2 linked regions of the Spartinivicinus poritis genome follow. The protein of the gene in region 1 binds, or shares a complex with, the protein of each later gene. Links are inferred from orthologs where the notes say so. Each region holds a gene or a part of one and is shown in the gene's direction. Other genes may lie near its edges. The genes, in order: ORQ98_RS07525 and xseA.

The links.
Region 2: the proteins of ORQ98_RS07525 (region 1) and xseA are in contact, whole or in part, in a cryo-EM structure (PDB 8TXR), measured with the Escherichia coli proteins. The link is inferred for Spartinivicinus poritis from one-to-one orthologs.

What each region holds. Positions count from the first base shown.
Region 1 is NZ_JAPMOU010000007.1:597-15,529, forward strand. Bases 10,703-13,632 are described here. They hold ORQ98_RS07525 (exodeoxyribonuclease VII small subunit), read left to right. Parts: upstream 10,703-12,014; coding sequence 12,015-12,251; downstream 12,252-13,632. Other genes in these bases: ORQ98_RS07515 (flagellar motor protein MotB), read right to left, coding at 10,703-11,099; pomA (flagellar motor protein PomA), read right to left, coding at 11,111-11,869; ispA ((2E,6E)-farnesyl diphosphate synthase), read left to right, coding at 12,261-13,163; dxs (1-deoxy-D-xylulose-5-phosphate synthase), read left to right, coding at 13,470-13,632. Also shown: ORQ98_RS07480 (bifunctional diguanylate cyclase/phosphodiesterase), read right to left, coding at 356-2,428; ORQ98_RS07485 (type 2 periplasmic-binding domain-containing protein), read right to left, coding at 2,495-3,361; ORQ98_RS07490 (TetR/AcrR family transcriptional regulator), read left to right, coding at 3,638-4,240; ORQ98_RS07495 (MFS transporter), read left to right, coding at 4,274-6,178; ORQ98_RS07500 (DUF4062 domain-containing protein), read right to left, coding at 6,196-7,239; ORQ98_RS07505 (alanine/glycine:cation symporter family protein), read left to right, coding at 7,987-9,471; ORQ98_RS07510 (PilZ domain-containing protein), read right to left, coding at 9,540-10,112; more of ORQ98_RS07515, read right to left, coding at 10,128-10,702; more of dxs, read left to right, coding at 13,633-14,933. UniProt on the Escherichia coli protein: Bidirectionally degrades single-stranded DNA into large acid-insoluble oligonucleotides, which are then degraded further into small acid-soluble oligonucleotides.
Region 2 is NZ_JAPMOU010000001.1:185,447-189,224, forward strand. The notes cover bases 1-2,982. They hold xseA (exodeoxyribonuclease VII large subunit), read left to right. Parts: upstream 1-785; coding sequence 786-2,180; downstream 2,181-2,982. Other genes in these bases: guaB (IMP dehydrogenase), read right to left, coding at 1-676; der (ribosome biogenesis GTPase Der), read right to left, coding at 2,427-2,982. Outside these bases: more of der, read right to left, coding at 2,983-3,778. UniProt on the Escherichia coli protein: Bidirectionally degrades single-stranded DNA into large acid-insoluble oligonucleotides, which are then degraded further into small acid-soluble oligonucleotides.

The sequences.
Region 1 (14,933 bases):
TTTTTCATTATATATCTTTAGTTGTGCTGTTGTATTACCAATAGATCATTCAAGTTTAATACATCTAGTCACTCACTTTATTAGCTTAGGGGCTGTTAACACTCTACCCTAATACATAAAGCTCTAACCTCAATTAGCCCGACTACCTGAGCGAATAGTATTAACCTAAGCCCGCTACTGAAATCAACTCCTTAAGGTATAAGAGACCACAAAATTAAACAGTTGTTCCATTCTTGCTGATATGGTCATAAACGTGTTACAGATTGGTAAAAAACGGAGGGGAAAGCAGGTTTGCAAACTATTAATCATCAAAACTAGGCAACAGCAGAGTAAAACTCAACCAAATAATAAAAATTCAGCTATTAGCTCGTTTTTTAGGTTTTTTTTCATCTGGTTCTATATGGACGTATCCACCGCTCTGATCCATCCAGATTTCAAACTCTTCAACACTCATCGGTTTGGCAATAAAATAGCCTTGTGCAATATCACAGCCTTCTGCTTTGAGAAATTCATACTGTTCTTGGGTTTCAACCCCTTCGGCAATCACTTCAAAGCCTAAGCTGTGAGCCAGCTGAATAATTGAAGAAGACAAGGCAGCGCTTTTCTTATTATGAGGGACCAACCTTAAAAAGGATCGGTCTAACTTTAACGTACTGAATGGGTATTTCTGTAAATAACTTAATGAAGAATACCCCGTACCAAAATCATCCAGTGACAGTCGAATACCAAGTGAAGATAATTTTAATAAATTATCAACTGACTGGGATCTATTATCAAGCAGCAATCTCTCCGTCACTTCAATTTCTATTGCCGATTTTTTAACACTATATTTTTTTATTTGCTGCGTAAGGCGATCAACAAAATCGGCTTCTTGCAACTCTCTAGCTGAAATATTAAGTGCAATTCTAAACCCTTCCTCCCAGTACAAACTCCACCTAACAACCGTTGCAAATACCATTTCCGTCACCTGATCACCTATACGTACAATCAAGCCATTTTCTTCAGATAAAGGGATAAACCTATCAGGTGGCGTTATTCCCTCCTCTTTATTAAACCATCTAATTAATGCTTCTCCACCTACCACTTTATTCGTTTTCATACATAACAATGGCTGATAATGAATAGTAAACTCATTATCAGATATTGCTTTACGCAATCTTGAACTAATTTCTAAACGCTGCTTAGCCCAAGAGTTCATTTTTGGCTCAAAATATTTATGGCAGTTTCTACCTGCTGCTTTAGCAGTATATAATGCCGCATCGGCATTTTTAATTAATTCTTGCACCGTATTACCGTCTGTAGGGTATATTGAAATACCAATACTCAAAGTAACATAAATTGGGTTTCCGGAAATATCGATAGACTTTACAAAACTCATCTTCAGCTTTTCAATCACCACTTCAATCGCATTAGGTGTTTTTAAGCTGGTTAATACCAGCAAGAACTCATCATCTCCCAATCGACAGGCTATATCTTCTTGCCGGATAGTATTTCTAATGCGATCTGCCGCTTCAATTAGTAAACTATCGCCTGCATCATGTCCTAATGAGTCGTTAATATCCTTAAAGTGGTCGATATCTAAATAGATAACACCTAATGAATTACTATACCGCTTTGACTGTGCTAACAGTAACTCAAGCCGATCAAGCGCACACTTTCTATTAACCAGCTTGGTTAATGAGTCAAAGTTTGCTTGTTGAAATAATTTTTGCTGATTTTCTTCTTTTTGTTTTACTTCTTCCTCCAACTGCTTTTTCATTTTGGCAATCGTTCTAAATAACTCAGATAATTCATCATCACCTTTAATATTCTCAGCATGAAAGTCTTTCATATCAATATCATTCATATCATTCAACGAGAATGAGGATGCAAAATGAATAACCTTATTGATCCTTAGCACAATTAAGTAATAAATAATAATAAGAATAAAAGTTGACACTAAAAATGTCTTAAAAAACTGCGAAACCAAAATAAATACTGATCGATCAATTAGCCGCTGATAAACTCTCTGTAAATCGACAACAACGGTAAGCTCACCTAAGGAGTTTATTTTTCCTTCCACCTCATAATTAATTTTAAATGTTTTTGCTTTAGGGTATCTAACCCCACCAGTATTTTGCTTCGAATACTCTGCTCCATCTTCAGCAACAAACTTAACCGATGAAATATCAGGTAGTTGTGCAATCCCCTCAAGCAAACCGTTCAGCGTATCGATGTCATAATTCCAAACTTGCTCACCAATTGCTGTTAAATAGCTTCGCTCAATATTTCTCAATCGTTCGTCTATAGCACTTATATCTGCATTATAATCAGAGTAAACTTGCGCACAAATAACAAATAGAGTAACGATGGAGCTAATTAATAGAATACGTGCCAAAGATTTTGCGGCTAAAGAATTTCGTCTAGTTAGTTTTTTCCATATTAACATGACTATCTGACACCGCTAACTAACTCTCATTAGCATTTTACCTATTGCATCAAGTTTATAACCTGATCACTGCTGCTTTGTATGCCAGTATTCACCGGGTATCGACATGGTTTCCTGGCTCATTAAAGGATTATTAATCACAAGTTTCAACCGTCCCTCAATATTGGCCTTCTCAAACAAAGCAACAATACTCGGGTGACCACTGAAAAATCCCATAAAGCTACCGTCTTTATAAGCTTTTTTTAACCCTTTCGTTAGTGCCTGAGCAATTTCAGGATGATTAGGACTGACAAAGAAAAATATTGCAAAAGGATAAACAAGTAAAATTTTAGACTCAACTGTTATATTAGGGCTAGTTGTTTTAAACTGCTCTACTTCATCCCAAGCTTCATTCACACCTCTTGGAAAGTAATCAACCCTGTCCCCAGCATTAATAATATCAAAAATGGTTTTATATTTTCTAGCTATTGTTTTAAGGCTGGCATTTTTAAGAATTTTGATATCTGACCAGCCAATTCCCTGCACTGCAACCATTTTTTTTAGATCATCTATTGTTTTAATCTGATTAAATCGTTCCTGATCTTTTTTATGGATAATAAATACTCTATGCCCAAGCAAGCCTCGAAGTATCGGTATACGTACTGGAATCAACTGTTTTTCTTTTTCTATAGAAGTCCCCATCCAATATACATTGACCTGATCACCTTTATTTAACATTGTTTCTAGGCGAGCCTGAGATGTATCAAGTGTTACTTTTTTTAATTGATATTGATAACCAGACTTCTCCAAAGCAAACTCAAGTAATCGATACTGGTAATCAAATGCAGCTGCTCGATAAGACAGTACAGGCACTGTGACATTTAATGAAGATGCGTACACCACACTACACTTTATAAAGAAACTGATTAGTACTGCACCTAACTGAATACTCATCAAAGCAGTCTCTGTAATACAAACCTATGCTTTACTATAGTAGCTGTGACTTTAATGTGTCAGTTTACTTCAGATCAGCCTTATCCAAATATAATCAATAAAAACTATAAATATAAAATTTTCTATAAGTTTTAATAATAAAAAACGTTCGAACCATCAAGCCCATACTTACTTGCTATTCGAGCTTGTATCGATCGATTAAATCAACTACTCTAATTGAACATCGTTCAATTAGAGTAGTTGATTGGAGTAACCACTCCAACCCAAAGCAGAGTTATGGCAAGAAGACACGAACATACCCAGGAACAAATCAAGGAAATGGTTTTAAGTGCAATTGAGCAGTTACTTGATGAACTGCCTGCAGACAAGCTTTCTGTACGAAAGATCGCCACTATTATCAACTACACACCTGGCACTCTATACACCTTGTTTCAGCATCAAAACGATATGCTGCTACAGGTCAATGGTCGAACGCTAGACCGACTATATAAGCAATTGACCAATAGTTGTTCTCAAAATGATCAGTCACCTGAAAAAGCTATCGGTACGCTCGCTAAATGTTACTTACAATTTGCAGTGACCGAACCCAACCACTGGACTTTAGTCTTTACCCACAAAATGTCTAACGATGAGCTTGTACCAGAGTGGCATCAACAAAAGATAAACCGACTCTTTCAACTAGTTGAAGATCAACTAGCTCAACTCTGTCCTAATAAGTCAACAGAAGAGATTCAGCTTACCGCACGCACACTTTGGGGCAGTGTTCACGGCATCACCAGCTTGGCATTAGGTGATAAGTTGTTTATTAGCAATACAACAAGCGCCGAATACATGCTAGAACAATTAATACATCATTTTTTAGCAGGGCTCACCAGCTAAGGCACCCCTGATAAGCATAAAGGAGTAGTAACCATGCACCCTAATGAGGAAAAAAGTCAGTTTGGCTTATTGAAGCGGCGGCGCTTTTTGCCCTTCTTTCTTACCCAGTTTTTTGGTGCCTTTAATGACAATATCTTTAAAAACTCTTTGGTTTTTTTAGTCACTTTCAATATTTCTCAATTTGGTAATCAGACTGCATCAATTTCTGAAGACATTTTAATTAACACAGCTGTTGGCTTGTTTATTTTACCCTTCTTTTTGTTTTCAGCTTTGGCAGGACAAATAGCTGATAAATATGAAAAATCGCAAATTATCCGGCGAGTTAAAATCCTTGAAATATGCATTATGCTTACCGCTGCCGTTGCCTTTTATTTTAATAATCTTTGGTTACTGTTGTTTATCCTGTTCTTAATGGGTACCCAATCTGCTTTTTTTGGCCCGGTCAAATACGCCATTATTCCTCAACACCTATATGAAGATGAGTTAGTAGGTGGCAATGCCTTTGTTGAAATGGGTACTTTCCTCGCCATTTTGTTTGGCACTATTGCCGGTGGTTTATTGGCCAGTTTAGAAATGTCATCTACTTGGATCTCTATATCCGTCATTGTATTTGCCATTATTGGTTATATTTGCAGTCGTGAAATCCCTGAAGCACCTGCCAGCGCCCCTTCTCTAAAAATCAGCTGGAACCCAGTTACCGAAGCCTGGCGCATCATCAAACAAGCTAAGCAGTCTCATTCAGTATTTCTGTCAATTATGGCTATTAGCTGGTTTTGGTTTTTAGGCGCGGCTTATTTAACTCAACTACCTAATTTCACTGAAGAAATATTGCGTGGTGCTGAAGGGGTAGTCACCTGTTTGCTGGCTGCCTTCTCTATTGGCATTGGCTTAGGCTCAATGTCTTGCGAGCGCTTGTCTGGTCACAAGATTGAAATTGGCATTGTACCTATTGGTAGTATTGGCTTAACTATTTTTGGGGTTGATTTATTTTTTGCCACACAACCAAGCAATTCAGCAGTACTGTTAAGCTTTACAGAGTTCTTCCAAACCGGCAGCAACTATCGTGTGCTGATTGACATGACCTTAATAGGCTTTTTTGGCGGTCTGTTTATCGTACCTTTGTATGCCTTGATACAACACCGCACCCCAGAGGAATACCGAGCCCAGGTAATTGCTGCTAACAATATTATCAACTCGATGTTTATGGTGGTGAGCGCATTATCCGGCATTTTATTTATTGGCGTTGCAGGACTTACAATCACTCAGTTTTTTCTGGTATTGGCTTTACTGAATGCAGTCGTAGCAGTGTATGTATACTCAACCGTACCTGAATTCGCCATGCGTTTTTTAATCTACATACTCACTCACACCATGTACCGCGTTCGCAGTGAGAACATCAGTAAAATACCTGATGAAGGCCCTGGTGTGATTGTCTGCAACCATGTCAGTTATGTAGATGCACTCTTACTAGCAGGCACCTGTCACCGGCCCGTCCGCTTTGTGATGTATAAGCCTATTTATGATCTACCAGTACTGAATTTTATTTTTCGAGTTGCTAAAGCAATTCCGATTACTTCGCGCCACCAAAATCCTGATGCCTTTAATACTGCGTTTGATCATATTTCTGAAGCCCTCAAAAAAGGGGAGCTAGTATGTATTTTCCCTGAAGGTAAACTCACCAAAGACGGTGAAATTAATGAGTTTAAAAAGGGCATCGAAAAAATTATCGAACGCGATCCAGTCCCCGTCATCCCAATGGCATTACGCGGTTTATGGGGTAGCTTTTTCAGCCATAAAGGAGGCCATGCCCTGACGAAGCGCCCAAAACGCTTTTGGTCCAAAGTGTCAGTAATAACTGGAGACTTAATTCAACCAGAGGCCGTCTCCGCAGATAAGTTACAGGAGGTTGTGCTCAATCTCAGAGGAGAATCACTATAATATAGCTGATGTATAACTTAGGATTTCATGGTTTCCACCACTGACAAATCCTGCAGTGCCTTGCGACCAATTGGAGTCAGCTGCCAAACAGAGCGAGTCCGACTTGAGCGCAAGGTATCCTTCCGAATCAACCCCATTCGCCGTAGATGCAAGCGAATCATTCGCAGAGAAGTGTCAGTAAACTGGAAGTCATTAATTGCATGAACTTCCTGATTTTGTTCATAAATTGTGTTAGCGAAACGCTCTTCCAAAAAGTGCGCTAATGATTGCTTGATCCTATCTTCAGAGGCGCTTTGCTGCATATGATTAACAAACGCTGTAAAAATATCCTGCCAAAGTAACGAAGCCTTTTCAGTAATCAACTTGCAGTTACCCTGAATATAAATATTACAAATATAAGTTAGCTCAACAGACTGCTTAAGTAAGGCAACAGAGCGGTTTTGCTGTAGCATGTCAGGATAGTTCAATGCATTTTTTACTTCCTGTAACTCAGTCAGTTGCTCAGAAAAGCTCATCTTTGCTGTTTGCTGACCTTGTTGCTCTGGTAGCGCATTAGCTCTTACCCAGCCAACAGCCTCGTGCTTATCCATAAACTGTGGCAAATATTGACGCAGTGACATGATTAAGCTGTCAGTGGTATCCCAAGATAAGTGCTCATGCTTCTGCAAAGACTCACGAAACACCCTAAAACGGGCGACACCATCAGCCGTTCTTTCTTTTTTATTAGGCGCGAGCGGATAGCGTGGATCCCGGATAAAGCACAAAATCGGCTTCTTTAACGTATTTGCATAGGTATACTCACGATGCAAAAAGCTAATCCCACTTTGAGTTAAAGTGCCATAGCGCCCAGAGAGCAACAAAACAACATAGTCGCTTTCATCAATTTGCTGACGCACCTTTGGCCAGCAATCGTCGCTATCATTATCAAACCCTGGGATAAATTCAGGCCCGACAGGAATACAACCCAACCCAAGTAGGGCGAGAAACACCTGCTGGCGCTCATCTACCAAATCACGATAGGTAGAACTAACAAATACTTGAAACCGTTTAGACGTTGACATCCTCTATATCGACCTGACTGTGTGAGAGGTAGAGCTTTAGCATTGCAGTCTATTCAACAATTATAGCGATAAAGATCATACTTCTAGTAGCGTTCTTTGCTATTTTACCCATTCAGGCATTTCCTTAAGCCCATAGCGCCAGTAAGACGCTCACTAAAAACTCATCAATAACCGCTATCTAATGACACCAGCATGCCAATATTTGTTCTGTACTATAATTATTCAAGCTTGGTAATGATTACCTTATCTGAATAAGTCTCTTCTTACTCAAGTTTCAGACATTCTGACTAAATAGCCAGGCCTGACTAAGCATCTAAGTTCACATACAGATAGGTAGTTATACTGAGTTTGTTGAACTTATTTATCTACAAAACAAACTGAAGGCCTTAAGAAGCGTATTCCGCCCCTCATATAGATCACATTTCAAACATTTTCAAAAAAAATGTTTCTATATTAAAACACTTGTTAGATACAAAGCATATGTAGTCTGACAGTATAAATTTCAGCATCAAAATTAAACAATAAGTTATTATATTTCAATAAGTTAACTTTTTTCTGTCTTAATGTCTGGCACTATCAAATTATACCTCACAAGCCTCATCCGCCATATTTTTAATTTCATGTCACTACGTATAAGTACTATTTAAAAAGCGATTTACCACCATTATGCTTCGCCTCCTTATGTATGTCTTATCGGCAATGTCACTATGCATCGCCAACTTAAGTAGTAAAACAAAGGTATGCAGTATGAGTACAACAGAAACAGTGACCAGCCTTGAAGCTTTGGAACAAGCGCTTAGCAGCTTTGTTGACGCCGGTAACGGCCTTATCTGGGGTAACCTTCTGATTTGGTTGCTATTAGCTGCAGGGATTTATTTCACAGTTTTTTCAGGCTTTATTCAAATCAGACGGTTTGGTTATTCAGCTAAAGCCTTGTTTAGCAGCCGCCAAAGTAGTGATGGCAACATTTCCTCCTTCCAAGCATTTTGTACCAGCTTAGCAGCACGAGTAGGCACAGGAAACCTAGCTGGGGTAGCAACAGCTATCTATGCAGGTGGTCCAGGCGCTATTTTTTGGATGTGGGTAATCGCCCTGCTTGGTATGGCTACCAGTTTTATTGAATGTACCCTGGCCCAAGTCTACAAAACTGACAGTGGCGATGGCACTTTCCGTGGAGGCCCTGCCTACTACATCCAAAAAGGTCTTGGCCAGCGCTGGCTAGGCATTGCATTTGCGATCAGTTTGATTATTGCATTTGGCCTGGTGTTCAACGCAGTTCAGTCAAACACTATCTCAGCAGCGATGCAAACAGCATTCAATGCAGGCGACATCAAGTTTGTTGACTACTACATTGGCTTCGCCATTATCATTGTTGCGGCTATCGTGATTTTTGGCGGCATCCGCTCTATTGCCCGTTTTGCAGAATATTGTGTGCCTTTTATGGCTCTGCTTTACCTGCTAATAGCGCTAGTCGTTATCTTCATGAATATCGATAAACTACCTGGCGTGTTTTCTACTATCTTCGACCATGCTTTCAAATTGGAAAGTGCTGCAGGTGGTGCTGCCGGGTGGATGATTAAAGAAGCCTTTATGAACGGTCTGAAGCGCGGTTTGTTCTCTAACGAAGCAGGTATGGGTAGTGCACCAAACGCTGCTGCTGTTGCTAGCCCAAATCCACCTCACCCAGCGACTCAAGGGATTGTGTCAATGATGGGTGTATTCATTGATACTATTGTTATCTGTACAGCGACTGCCGCTATCGTGCTGCTGTCTAATCAACTGGTACCCGGTAGTGAGCTAAGTGGCTCTAACCTAACTCAACAGGCCCTTACTGAGCATGTTGGCACCTGGGGTAGCTACTTTATCGCCTTCGCTATTTTATTGTTTGCTTTCACATCTATCGTTGCAAACTATTACTATGGTGAAACTAACTTGATGTTTATCAAGGAAAGCAAAGCTTTACTGTTTGCTTACCGCATAGTTGTACTTGGTATGATCCTATTTGGTGCTGTAGCAAAAGTAAGCCTGGTTTGGAATATGGCGGACTTGTCCATGGGTGTAATGGCTATCATTAACATTGTTGCCATCTTACTGCTGTCGAAGATTGCGTTTACAGTATTGAAAGATTTTGACGAGCAATTGAGGGCTAACAAGAAGCCTGTATTCGATCGTAAGAAATTCCCATTCTTGGATCGCACTATGGATCCAAATGTGTGGAACAAAAAAGACTAGTTAAGTAGAAAAGCTGTCTTATTTACAAGACCCAATAGCAGATGTTATTGGGTCTTTTTTTATGGTCTTCATTTACGCTGTTTTTTTTGTTTTAACAGCTGCCCTTGTTGTTTGACTACGTATTGAATCAATAACTCCTGAGCATCTGGCTCAATATCGCAAAAGTCCACTCTCACCAAAAACTGCTCAAGACTCTCTGTCTCTTCAAGGTCACTACAGCTCACTACCTTTGCCAGTGCGATTAAAGGTTGTTCTTGTTGTTTTAAAGTAACTTCTAAATACAACAGTTGATCTTGCTGCAAAGATTTCATTGTTCGAAATGCCATACCACAAGCACTGATATTCACATCCATTGACTTAATCAAATCAGGCAGCGTGGTATCTGTAGCAATTAGCTCAACCAAACCGTTTATTTTGGCATTTAGTAACCAGGCTACATCAGCAGCTTCTACTGAAACCTGTCTTAAACTATCAATAGCCTCAGTCAGTTGCTGCTCGAGACCAGGGCAAGGTACCGCTTGCGAGTCAACAATAGGTGCACCACCTGTTTCTTTAAACTGTTCCCATTCTTGCTCAGTAACCACCTTAAAACGAAGGCCCACTTTATCATCTATGCGAAAAAAACGGCGGCGCTCTTCCATCGTCCTAAATCTCAGTTAAAAAATCTCATCTGGCGTTAAGAAAAAGTCAGGCTCTTTTTCCTGTAGTTTTTCAAATAGATCCTTATCTTCTGCTTTTAACTCATTCAAGCCATCTTTTAGCTCTTTATCCTCTCCCTGTTTTATAACAATTTCTACTCGACGATTTTTTGCCCGATTGCTTGGTGTTTCGTTATCCACCAGAGGCCGAGTATCAGCCAGGCCTTTAATTTGAAACCGGCTTTGATCCATTCGAGAGTCTGCCATCAACTCATGCGCCACAGAAACCGCTCTAGCTGATGCAAGCGCCCAGTTCGATGGGAATTCTTCTGTATCGATTGGAATTGAGTCAGTATGCCCTTCGACAGAAATACTGCCGGTATGCTGAGAAAGCACATTGGCTATTTTGGCCATCACAGGAATAAAGTCTAACTGCAACTCTGCAGAGCCTGAAGGAAAAGAGCCTTTCTCTTGAACCCGAATCACTATTTTTCGTCCTTTGGTTTCTACCTCAATATTCCCTTTATCAATTTCTTCCTGAAGTGAGTTGGCCAGTTTCATAGCCTCCTGATCCAACTCATCTTGCAACTCCTGCATAATTTCAATCAACTCTTGAAATTTTTCATTCTGAACACCATCAGCAGCCTCAAATTGTTCAGCACTAGCCTCCAACTCTTGCTTGGTTATATCTGTCGTATGTTGTTGAACGATATTGAGTGGGGTAGGCTCAGGACGCCCAGGGCTGAACTCTTGCTGAATAACACTGGTACCCTTGGGAATATCTTTTTGCTTAATAATATTCTGCACACCGAATGCACTGGCCATGGAACCCGCAATTTGCTTGTATTTTTTAATATCCATTTCAGAGAATGAGAGTAATAAGACAAAAAAGCACATCAGCAATGACATCAGGTCAGCAAATGTCATTACCCAAGCAGGTATCCCGGCCGGGCACGGCGGGCATTCGCACTCTTCATTATCATCAGCCATAGCTTAACCTTTCAGCCTTCCTCAGAGCCACGCACTCCTTCAGGCAGATAAGTTTTCAGCATGGTTTGAATCACTCGGGGGTTTTGTCCTTCTTGTATAGCTAGCAGCGCATCAATAATGAGTGACTTACTTAAGGCTTCTTCATCTCGACGAATAGACAGCTTGTCAGCTATAGGCAGAGCAAACATGGTAGCCAGCATTGCGCCATATAAAGTAGTTAACAGTGCAACAGCCATAGCAGGCCCAATTGACTTAGGATCAGACATATTGGATAACATCTGCACCAAACCGACTAAGGTACCAATCATTCCCATAGCTGGGCCTACATCGCCCAAAGCAGTAAATATTTTTGAGCCTAGTTCATGGCGAGCAATCGCTAGTCGCATATCCTTGGAAAGCACAGCCTTAACCACTTCAGGGTCATGGCCATCCACCAGCATTTGAATACCCTTTTGCAAAAACTCATGTTCAACTTGCTTATCTTCAAGTGCCAGTAAGCCACCTTTCCGTGCCGTTTCAGCCAGATCGATAATCTGTTCCATCAACACATTTAAGTCGACAGAATTAAATTTAAACGACTTACCCAGCACACCAAAAGCACTTAAAAATTGCTTTAAAGTAAACTTCATTAAAACGGCAAAAATACTGCCTACGATAACTATTAGCAGTGAGGGTACGTTAACAAATACCAGCACCGAACCGCCTAGCACCATCGCCGCCAACACGATACCAAATGCGCCAAGTAGCCCTACCAGTGTCGCAAGATCCACCGGTACACTCCTTAATTTATAAGGTTGAAAGTTTGTAGAGATGCCCCAGTTTCAAAGTCTAGTCAGTTTCTTAAAAAACGCACCCCATTGACCGGCAAAGCAGGGTTCGGTACTGTTGCCAACCATCAACAGGGGGAGCATATCTATGGCTAGAAAAAAAGCCTCAATCTCATTTGAGAAATCGCTGACCGAGCTGGAAACACTAGTCGAACAACTTGAATCAGGTGAACTTTCCTTAGAAGATTCATTACAAGCTTTTGAACAAGGTATTAAGCTCACTCGTGAATGCCAGCAGGCTCTAACCAAAGCAGAACAAAAAGTGAATGTATTGCTTGAAAAAAATGGCCTACAAACCATTGAGCCATTTGATACAGAAGAGTAGTTAGCTATTATGATGTCGCAGCAAAAGCAACTTGTTGAACTACAACAGCGAACCAACCAGTTGCTTGATAACCTTATCAGTAGCCACCCCAATACAGCGCCCTACTTAAAAAAAGCGATTAACTATAGCTTAACCCAAGGTGGGAAGCGCCTTCGTCCATTACTCACTTATGCAACATGTCTTGGGTTAGGTGGCAACCTGGAGAGCGCTGACCCAGCTGCGATAGCCATTGAGTGCATCCATACCTACTCACTCATTCATGATGACCTGCCCGCAATGGATGATGACTCGCTACGTCGAGGCCAACCCACTTGCCATATTGCTTTTGATGAGGCCACCGCCATTCTTGCAGGTGATGCACTCCAGGCATTAGCCTTTGAAACATTGGCTACCCATGACTGGTTTCCAGGTTGCACCCTATCATCCTCTGCTAGACTCAAGCAGGTTCAGGTCTTAGCACAAGCAGCCGGCATGAATGGGATGGTTGCAGGCCAGTCAATTGACTTATGCTCTGTTGGTAAACAACTCTCGCTTGAGCAGCTTGAAAAAATGCATCACTGCAAAACTGGGGCGCTCATCAAAGCCAGTATCCATTTGGGCGCACTGGCTAGCAACCAAGTAGATGAAACTACCTGGCAGCAGCTAGGTCAGTTTGCAGATGCCGTAGGGCTTGCTTTTCAAATTCAGGATGACATTTTAGATATTGAGTCTGATACTGAAACCTTAGGTAAAACCCAGGGAGCAGATATTGCTAATGACAAGCCTACCTATCCAGCCATAATGGGCTTATCACAAGCTAAACAAAAGGCCCAACAACTAACAGATGAGGCACTGGCTATTTTAAAACCACTAGGCCAAGCAGCTGCTCCTCTTAGGCAACTGGCATTATTGATTATCCAAAGGAATCACTAACAAAGCACTATCTTGATTACATAGCCTGATATCAGAGATATTAGCTGTAGTGATTACCACCAATGGAGGCTGCAATCCCATTAGCACCTTCAACTTTTCTGCAAATTGGAGAAGTGTTCCAGCTAGAACAAACCCTGTTGAAATGGTCAAAAATTCATAGTTCAGGTAAAATACCCCGCTTTGGGTCACAGGGTGCTAGTGGTGCCCCTTACTTACATTATCGATGTACCACTAGTGCAGTATAAAGTACTTGTCAGCATTACCTGCTAAAAGCCTGAGCTCATCCCCATTTTAGAATGAGTTTGCATGTCAATGTTTAATGAGATTCCTCTAACAAAACCAGCTACACCACTTTTGAATCAGGTGGATTTGCCAGAACATTTACGCAAACTATCTGAAGAACAACTGCCGCAACTTGTAAAAGAACTTCGAGAATACTTACTTTTTTGTGTTGGCCAGACTGGCGGGCACTTTGGCGCTGGGTTGGGAGTCATTGAGCTCACCGTTGCCCTTCATTATGTGTTTAATACTCCATACGACCGGCTAGTATGGGATGTAGGTCACCAAGCCTACCCCCACAAGCTACTGACTGGTAGGCGTCAGTTGATGGATACCCTTCGCCAAAAGGATGGCCTGGCAGGTTTTCCCAAGCGCTCTGAAAGCCCATACGACACATTTGGGGTTGGACATTCCAGTACTTCTATCAGTGCTGCCTTAGGTATGGCTATTGCGTCCAAACTCCAAGGTGAAGACAGAAAATCCATTGCAGTCATTGGTGACGGAGCAATAACCGCAGGCATGGCCTTTGAGGCGCTCAACCATGCTTCTGATGTCAATGCCAATATGCTAGTCATTCTCAATGACAATGACATGTCTATTTCGAATAATGTAGGTGGGCTTTCTAACTACTTTGCTAAAATTCTGTCTAGCAAAATGTATCACTCCATGCGGGAAGGCAGTAAAAAAGTATTAAGCAACATCCCAAAAGCCTGGGAGTTAGCCCGCCGGACTGAAGAACATGTGAAAGGTATGGTAGTACCAGGTACTTTATTTGAGGAGCTGGGTTTTAACTATATTGGCCCTATTGATGGCCATGACCTGGAAACACTGACTCACACTTTAAGCAATATTAAAGACTTGAAAGGCCCTCAATTTCTCCATGTTGTTACCCGAAAAGGCAAAGGCTTTAACCCTGCTGAAGAAGATCCGATTGGTTACCATGCCATCACTAAGTTAGAGCCTGCACCACCGGTTAAATCTGTTCCACCACAAGCGAAAAAGCCCAAGTTTTCCAATATATTTGGCAGCTGGTTATGTGACATGGCTGCGGCTGATAATAAGTTGATAGGCATTACTCCAGCAATGAAAGAAGGCTCAGACCTGATTAAGTTTGCTGAGCAGTATCCTGACCGGTATTTTGATGTCGCCATTGCTGAACAGCATGCTGTTACTCTTGCCGCTGGCATTGCCTGTGAAGGACTTAAACCTGTCGTTGCTATTTACTCAACTTTTTTACAGCGAGCTTATGACCAACTGGTCCATGATGTTGCTGTGCAAAATCTTGATGTCCTGTTTGCCATCGATCGTGCAGGCCTGGTTGGCGAGGATGGTCCTACCCACGCAGGTTGCTATGATATTGCCTACCTTCGCTGCATCCCAGAAATGGTCATCATGACCCCTGCTGATGAAAACGAAACCCGACTGATGCTATCCACAGGCTACCAGCACCAAGGGCCAGCTGCAGTCCGTTATCCTCGCGGGACTGGGATA
Region 2 (3,778 bases), on another replicon or contig:
CAGTACCTACTGCGGCACCTACGCGTAATTGGCCTGCAGAATCTTTACTAGCATTTGGGAAATCTTGAGCCTTTTGGATATCTTTCACTGTCATCATGCCAGTGAGATTGAAGTTATCATCAACCACTAATACTTTTTCGATGCGATGCTTATGTAACAATTGTTGTACTTCGTTAGGATCAGCACCTTCTTTAACTGTCACCAGTTTTTCTTTTGGTGTCATAATGTCAGAGACTAATGTATCCAAATCCAACACGAAGCGAACATCACGACTGGTAACTATTCCCACCAGGTCACCGTTTCGCATAACAGGCACACCTGATATTTTATTCTGGCGGGTGAGGTCTAATAACTGCCTGACTGTTGCCCCTGCTTCAATCGTGATAGGATCTTTTACCACGCCACTTTCATGCTTTTTAACTGCACGAACATGGTAAGCCTGATCAGCAATGGTCATGTTTTTATGAATGATGCCAATACCGCCCTCTTGGGCCATGGCGATGGCAAGCTGAGATTCCGTCACTGTATCCATTGCAGCTGATACCAGAGGAATATTCAGCTGAACTTCCCGGGTAAGCTGAGTTTTTAAGGATACATCTTTAGGCAATACTTCAGAGTAACCTGGAACTAATAAAACATCGTCAAATGTTAGGGCTTCTTGGGCAACGCGCAACATACTATGTCTACCGTATTGGCTTGCAAGGTGGGTAAATAAATCCCGCCAGTATAGCTTTTTTAGCTACTACTAACAATATCGACTGCTTTTAAAATCATCTAAGGCTGCTATGACCATACCAACAGCGGACCCCTATATTTCTCAATCCACTCCAGAACGGCAAGTGCTGAGCGTTTCTCAACTCAATCAACAGGTACGCCGACTGCTGGAAATTAGCTTAGGCCAGATTTGGGTAGAAGGTGAAATTTCTAACCTGGCGATTCCCTCATCAGGGCATTGGTACTTCACCTTAAAAGATGCTAATGCCCAAGTTCGCTGCGCCATGTTCCGCAACAAAAACCAGCTACTAGGGTTTATTCCTGAAGAAGGCACCCAGGTATTAATGCGCGCCAAAGTAAGCTTGTATGAAGGCCGTGGAGACTACCAACTAATCGCTGAGTATTTAGAAGAGTCTGGTGATGGTGCACTGAGACGGGCATTTGAGCAATTAAAGCAAAAACTGTCACAACAGGGCTTTTTTGAGGAAGCACATAAACGACCAATTCCTGAACTACCTAAGCATATTGGGGTGGTTACCTCTCCGACTGGTGCTGCCATTCATGATATTTTATCAGTACTGAAAAGACGCTTTCCTGCCATTCCTATTACCGTATTTCCCACCGCTGTTCAGGGCAAAGAAGCTGCACCACAAATCGTTGCTGCAATTACAGCGGCTGAACGCTATGGCCAATGTGATGTGCTAGTTGTTGGTAGAGGTGGTGGTTCGTTAGAAGACTTGTGGCCCTTCAACGAAGAAGTGGTCGCCCATGCTATTTATAATTGCTCAATACCTGTCGTGAGTGCAATTGGCCATGAGGTGGATTTTACGATTGCTGATTTTGTGGCTGACTTGCGTGCTCCTACCCCTTCGGCTGCAGCCGAAATGCTAAGTAGCGTTAGCCAGCAGGAGTGGCTATCTGTCATAACTAACTACCAAAACTTGCTTAAAGAGAAGCTGCAAAATGCACTTGCTTTTCATCAACACCAATTGACTAGCCTGAAAAAAAGACTTCGTCACCCTGGTCACCGTTTACAAGAGTTAAGTCAACGGTTTGATGATTTGGAAATTCGCTTAAAGCAAGCAATGGATAAAAAATTGGTTATTGCCAAAAACCAGCTAAAACTTCAACATAATGCCATCCAGCAACAGTCACCGGCTAAACAACTGTTGCAGTATCAACAATTCGTTCAATTACTTACCAATCGCTTACACCACAGTACTCAACAAGCACTAAAAAACAATCAACTTAAAATGCAGCACGCAGCCAAACAACTACAAATGGTGAGTCCATTGGCGACATTAAGCCGAGGTTATTCGATTACTTTAACTGAAGATAAGAGTCAGGCTATTCGCTCTTATAGTGAGGTAAAACCAGGGGACCAGCTAACAACTTTACTGACTGATGGGGAAATTAGCTGCCGGGTAGAAAAAACAACAAAGCGCCGAGCGCTAAAGACCAAATAAAGCAAAAAGCTGACTTGCTAGGGAATATCACAAAAACTAACAGATATGGGGTAACAGGGTATTCTATCGCCGCTGTCGGGAACAGTTTTAGCTCTAAAGGCCAGGGATGGCCTTTAGAGCGGCGAGGAATAAACTGTTATTCCGTGTCAGACGCAAAACTTCTTTTCAACATCCTTTTGCGTCACCCTAGTTAAGAAAAATTTTTTATGATCATCGATTATTTAAATGATCAGACTCGAAGGGTAACTAGCTTTTTTTCTTACGTTTCTTCTTATGCTCTGCCTTTTTCACATGTTTCATTAGACGTTTTTTCTTATTAACTTGACGATCTGATAACTTATTCTTTTTCCCTGCATAAGGGTTTTCGCCACCTTTAAACTCAATGCGTATTGGCGTACCAACAATCTTTAATTCCCTGCGGAAAGTATTTTCTAAATAGCGCTGATAACTGGCAGGCACTTCACTGGTTTGATTACCATGAATCACAATAATCGGTGGATTACTTCCTCCCATGTGGGCATAACGTAATTTAATGCGATTACCTCGAACCAAAGGAGGCTGATGCTCAACTATTGCATCCTCTAACAAACGCGTCAGTTGGTTAGTTGACCAGCGACTCATTGCTGCTTGATAAGCTTCTTCTACTGACTTATATAAATTTCCTACGCCAGATCCATGGAGTGCAGAAATATAGTGAATGCGAGCAAAATTAATAAAACCCAAACGGCGCTCCAGTTCTTCCTTAACCTGGGTTTTCATTTCTGTATCCATGCCATCCCACTTATTCAGTGCGATCACAACCGCTCGACCTGACTCTAAAATAAAACTCAATAAGTGTAGGTCTTGATCAACCAAGCCTTCTTTAGCATCTAAAACCAGAATCACGACATTAGCATCACTAATTGCCTGTAAGGTTTTAACAACAGAAAACTTTTCAACGGCCTCTTTGACTTTGCCACGACGACGTACACCAGCCGTATCAATTAACGTGTATTTTTGCTCTTGTCGTTCAAAAGGAATATAAATGCTATCGCGCGTAGTGCCTGCATGGTCAAACACAACCACCCGATCCTCACCCAGCATTCTATTGACCAACGTAGATTTACCGACATTGGGACGCCCGACAATACCTATTTTTATGCCCTGGGCTTCTTGCTCAATTTCAGCTGTTTGCTGCTCTTCAACCCCTTCTGCACTTTCTGCTAACTCAGTCAATTCTTCAGGTTTGGGAAACTCATCCAAAACCTTATTAATCAGCGCTTTCACACCACGACCATGGGCAGCAGCAATACCTTCGACATTAGCAAGACCCAGCTCATAAAAATCTGCCAATGCTGCATCAGCATCTAAACCGTCCAGCTTGTTTACCACTAAATAAGCAGACTTATTATGTATCCGTAAGTGCTTGGCAATCATTTCATCAGCTGGAGTCAACCCTGCCCGAGCATCAACCAGAAATAACACTGCATCAGCCTCATCAATCGCTTGCAACGACTGACCAGCCATCATGGCATCAATGCCTTCCTCGTTACCAGTGATACCACCTGTATCAATTACCAAATAATCGCGATTGCCAAGCTTTCCTTCACCATACTGAC